Regions from separate parts of the Mycolicibacterium holsaticum DSM 44478 genome, predicted to be linked through region 1. Evidence: predicted binding sites of a transcription regulator. Region 1 holds the regulator's gene; the other holds the start of a gene.

What was found. Region 1 encodes LexA, which represses DNA repair genes until DNA is damaged. Its sites were predicted from a motif close to CGAACANNTGTTCG; they were not measured.
Region 2: the regulator LexA is predicted to act here: its motif matches at 823-836, upstream of K3U96_RS05660 (HNH endonuclease signature motif containing protein).

Annotation. Positions count from the first base shown of each region.
Region 1 is NZ_CP080998.1:3,232,968-3,235,437, reverse strand. It holds gene K3U96_RS15645 (LGFP repeat-containing protein) at 1-834, shown strand, start outside; gene lexA (transcriptional repressor LexA) at 831-1,532, opposite strand; gene K3U96_RS15635 (LysM peptidoglycan-binding domain-containing protein) at 1,748-2,194, shown strand; gene nrdR (transcriptional regulator NrdR) at 2,354-2,470, shown strand, end outside.
Region 2 is NZ_CP080998.1:1,167,044-1,169,513, reverse strand. It holds gene K3U96_RS05665 (molybdopterin-dependent oxidoreductase) at 1-536, opposite strand, end outside; gene K3U96_RS05660 (HNH endonuclease signature motif containing protein) at 841-2,232, shown strand; gene K3U96_RS05655 (class II glutamine amidotransferase) at 2,397-2,470, shown strand, end outside.

The sequences.
Region 1 (2,470 bases):
CCGCCGCAGGCAGCGGACCGCAATGACGGCCAGGGTTTTCAGTGGAGCTGGTGGTGGTTGCTGGCCATCGTGCCCGCACTGATCCTCATCGGCCTGGTCGCTTACGCCACGCTGCGCAATCGGCGCGGCCGCGGTGGCGACGACGAGTTCGCGTTGAGCCGCGACGAGCCCCACCAGGCCGAGTTCGACGACGCTCACTACGACGACGGCGGGTTCGGCGCCGCCGACGACGAGGCCGGATACAGCGCCGCGAGCGCCGCGGAGCCCGCCGAGTACGGCGCCGCGGAGCCCGCCGAATACGGCGATGACTACGACGCGACGCTGTTCGGTGACCGTTACGCGCGCGAGGGCTTGGGCTCGTTGGCCCCGGCGGCCGGGGCGGCCTCGACCGCCGAGCCGTCCAGCCCGTGGGAAGCACCCCCGCCCGGAGACGTCGGCGCCGTGCCCTACGCAGAGCTCGACGTCGATCACGATGTCGAGCACGATGTCGACCACGATGTCGAGCAGCCGGTGACCGACGAGGTTGACGAGGAAGATCCCGACGACGTCGACACCGCACCGACCCGGGTGCCTACCGAGCTCGAGCGCAACCCGTTGACCGACACCGGCAGGCACGCCCGTATCGAGCCCGACGAACTCGAGCCAGCGCAACCGGCGTTTCGCCTACCGCTTGCAGATTCCGACGAGGCGCCGGAGGGCTACCCGGTCAAGGCCGACACCAAGACGGGGCGATACTGGCTTCCCGACAGCGCAGACTATGACGACGCGCAAGCCGAAATCTGGTTCAGCAGCGAAGAATTCGCCCGCGCCAACGGGTTCCTGCGCGCCGACTAGATCTTGCGGATCACGGTGACGACCTTGCCGAGCACGGCCGCCTCGTTGCCGGGGATCGGGTCGAACGCCGGGTTGTGCGGCATCAACCACACCTGACCGCCGGTCCGTTTGAACGTCTTGACGGTCGCCTCTCCGTCGATCATCGCCGCGACGATGTCACCGTTGTCGGCGACGTTTTGCTGACGGACCACCACCCAGTCCCCGTCGCAGATCGCCGCGTCCACCATCGACTCGCCGACGACCTTGAGCAAAAACAGCGACCCTTCGCCGACCAGCTCGCGCGGCAGCGGGAACACGTCCTCGACGGCCTCCTCGGCCAGGATCGGTCCGCCTGCCGCGATCCGGCCCAGCACCGGCACGAACGTGGGTTCCGGTAGCGCGTCCGAACCCGCCACCTCGGTGACGGGGGCGGTCACGTGGTCGTCGGCGCCGCGCACGTCGACGGCCCTGGGCCGGTTGGGATCGCGGCGCAGGTAGCCCTTGCGTTCCAGCGTGCGCAGTTGGTGCGCCACCGAGGACGTCGACGTCAAGCCGACCGCATCACCGATCTCCCTGATACTCGGGGGATAACCGCGGCTGGTGACCGAGGCGCGGATGACGTCGAGGATGGTGCGCTGACGCTCGGTCAGGCCAGTGTCAGGCCGGCGGCGCCCGCCGGTGCTTTCCGTTCCGCCCGGGGAATCGCTGCTGGAATCCATGGCGCCGAATGTAACGCGCCGCCGACAATTAATCAAACATGTGTTCGAGGCGTGTCGCGAATGGGGCGCCCTCGTCGTCGCGCCGGAGCTGACCGAGAGATGTCGGTGGTCCTCGCTATCGTTTTGCAACAGTTCGATCACACGTTCTATTAATCGAACATGTGATCGACTATCTTCGAACACAAGAGCGAACGAAGCGGACGGAAGGCAGGAAGATGACGATCATCGAGACCCGGAAGATGTCGGCGGCACCTGTGGTCAGGCCGGGGGTCCGGCCGGTCGCCCGACGCAGGCCGCCGGCGCGGCGCCCGGGCGGCGCGCCGATCAGGTACCGGGGGACCGGCGTCGTGATGTCGCGGGCGCCGCATCGGCGCCGTCCGATCACCCCGGCCACCACGGTCGTCCTCGCGCTGGTAGCGGCGGCGATCACGGTGTGGCTCGGGTTGGTCGCGCAGTTCGGCGGCGTGGTCGGCAACCCCGATGCGGTGCCCGAGCGGCTCGCGGTGGTCCAAGTGCACACCGGTGAGACGCTGAACCACGTGGCCCAGCGGGTGGCCCCGGATGCGCCGGTCGGCGCCGTGGTCGAGCGGATTCGCGAGCTCAACAAGCTGGACTCCGCTGTGCTGGACGCGGGCCAAACGCTCATCGCACCGGTCGGCTGACGCGTTGTGGGCGGTGAGAAGCCATGCCGCACAGCGATGTCCATCGACATCTCGGCCAGGTATGCCCGGATTGCCCCGGTGCTGGGCCATCGGGGTCCCACGCAGGTACGCTCAAAGTCGTCCCAGGTGATCGTGTGTTGGCGTGGCGAAGGAGCGGTTATGCACTGTCCGTTCTGTCGTCATCCCGACTCCCGGGTCGTCGATTCCCGTGAGACCGACGAAGGCCAGGCCATCCGGCGCCGCCGGTCGTGCCCGGAGTGCGGCAGGCGGTTCACC
Region 2 (2,470 bases), 2.1 Mb from region 1:
TCCTTTGACGTCCACAATCGTGTTGGGTCGTTCTTGTCCGTGCGGTCGGCGGGCACCGGACGGCTCATCCGGAACCACTCCGTCCCCGGGCGACAGCCCGAGTTCAGGTACAGCCGTGGATGATCGGCCAGTATCTGCAGGCCCGATCGGATGATGAACATCATGAAGACGATGTTGAAGAAGTGCTGCCAGCGCAGCCACGCGGGGAACCCGGTATCGACCGGCGTGGCGTAGCTCGCTGAGGTCCCCGGGTAGCGCGCGATGAAGCTCTGCACCCAGCCGAACGTCCGCAGTTGCTGCGCGATCGCGACGACGATGACGAGTCCAACGATCCCGAGCGCGATGAGCCAAAGGATGCTGACCCACCTGCGGCCGATCCGCACCGATGGCACCTGTGCCGGTACCTGGGGAATGCCGCCGGCGAACTCGGCGACGTCGACGCGCTGCTCGAAAACCCCTTTGGGCTCATGGTGATCCAGCAGGGTGTGCAATGGCGTCGCCGATGAGCGACGGTGAACCTTCGGTGCGATTGTCACGTGTTTTCCTCCATAGGACAGGTGGCGGTGGCTTCGCTGGTGAGGTCAACCCCGCACACTTCCGTCCAATACCCGCTGGCTGGACCGTCCCTGGCGACTAGCTGTAGGCACGCTGAGAACGGCTTACGGCGGCGTCGAATATGAAGCCTGACCTGCGGCGAACGGTTGATGTGACGTTGCACATACCGCAGGCTTCGATGACCGGGCCCGTGGTCTCGACCGAGCCGAAATCACTTGTGTCACTTTGCTTTCTTCCGTCTCAACCCGACGAGTTTTGTCGGTGTATCGAACTAGTGTTCGAAATATGAGTTCGGGTGCGACGTCGGATCGGGAGACCATCGTGGCGGCTTTCGCTGCGCTCGACTCCGCCTTCGATTCGGTGCTCGGGCTGCAGTTCGACGTGATGACGGACGCCGAGAAGTTAGCGCTGACGGTCCGGCTGGAACGCAACATGCGCCGCGCGCCGGCTGTCGGGCATCGGTTGCTCAATGCGCTGGCGGCTGAAGCCGACCCGCGCGCGTTGGGTGGCACGTCGTTGGCCGACGTACTGTCCACCACGCTGCGGATCTCGAAGAAGGCTGCGAACCAGCGCATCAAGGATGCCGGCCGGCTCGGCCCGCGACACGCCTTGACCGGGGAGCCGCTGGATCCGAAGCTACCCAACGTCGCGGCCGCACAGCAGCGTGGCGAGGTCGGCGACGAGCACGTGCGTGTCATCACCAAGTTCTTCGACAAGCTGCCGTCGTACATCCCCGCCGACCTGTGCGACGAGATGGAGGCGCATCTCGCCGACCTGGCAAGCGGGCTCGGGCCGGAGCAGCTACGCAAATCCGCCGAGAAGTTGGCCTATCTGGCAAACCAGGACGGTGACCCGCCCACCGACGACGAACGGGCCCGTAAGCGCGAGTTCAACATCCACGAGCAGGATCGGGATGGGATGAGCAGGGTCAGCGGCTATCTGGACCCGGAGGCACGCGCGATTCTCGAGGCGGGCTTCGCCAAGTACGCCGCGCCCGGCATGTGCAATCCCGACGATGAGACGCCGTGCGTTGAGGGTGAGCCCGATGCCGACGCGAAGGCTGCCGATCTGCGTTCGGCCGGCCAACGCCGCCACGATGCGCTCAAAGCGCTGGGCCGCGCGATGCTGGCGTCGGGTCAGCTGGGGCAGCACAACGGTTTACCGGCCACCATTATCGTGTCCACCACGCTGCAAGAGCTCGAGTCCGGGGCCGGCCACGCCGTCACCGCGGGCGGCTCGCTGCTGCCGATGAGCGATCTGATCCGGCTGGCCAGCCACGCGTATCACTATCTGGTGGTGTTCGACAAGCACACCCAAGAGGCGCTATACCTGGGCCGCACCAAGCGATTTGCATCGCCGGGCCAGCGAATTGTGCTGCACGCCAAGGACCGCGGGTGTTCGCGTCCGGGATGCACCGTGCCCGGATACTGGTGCCAGGTTCACCATGTGGACGGCTGGGCCGCCGATGACGGGCACACCGACGTCGACAAACTCACCTTCGCTTGTGGCCCCGACAACCGACTCGTCGAAACCGGCAACTGGACCACCCGCAAGCGTGCAGACGGCCGCACCGAGTGGATCCCGCCACCGCATCTCGACACCGGCCAACGCCGCGTCAACGACTATCACTTCCCAGCGAGATACCTGCTGCCCGACGATGACGACGACGTCCCGTAGCTCTCGCGGTCCCGCGGCCGCCAGGTCCCGGTCGCGGCCGAGCCGCCGCTGGGCGTAGCAAGACAGCGTCCGGTGGGCTTTACCGCCGGTCCGCAATCGGGGTAAGACGGACGGCATGACTGATCCGTACGTCTGTGCGCGACGACGGCGCGGGCGCTGATCCGATGTGTCGTCTGTTCGGGCTGCACGCCGGTCACTCCATCGCCGCGACTTTCTGGTTGCTCGATGCGCCGGACAG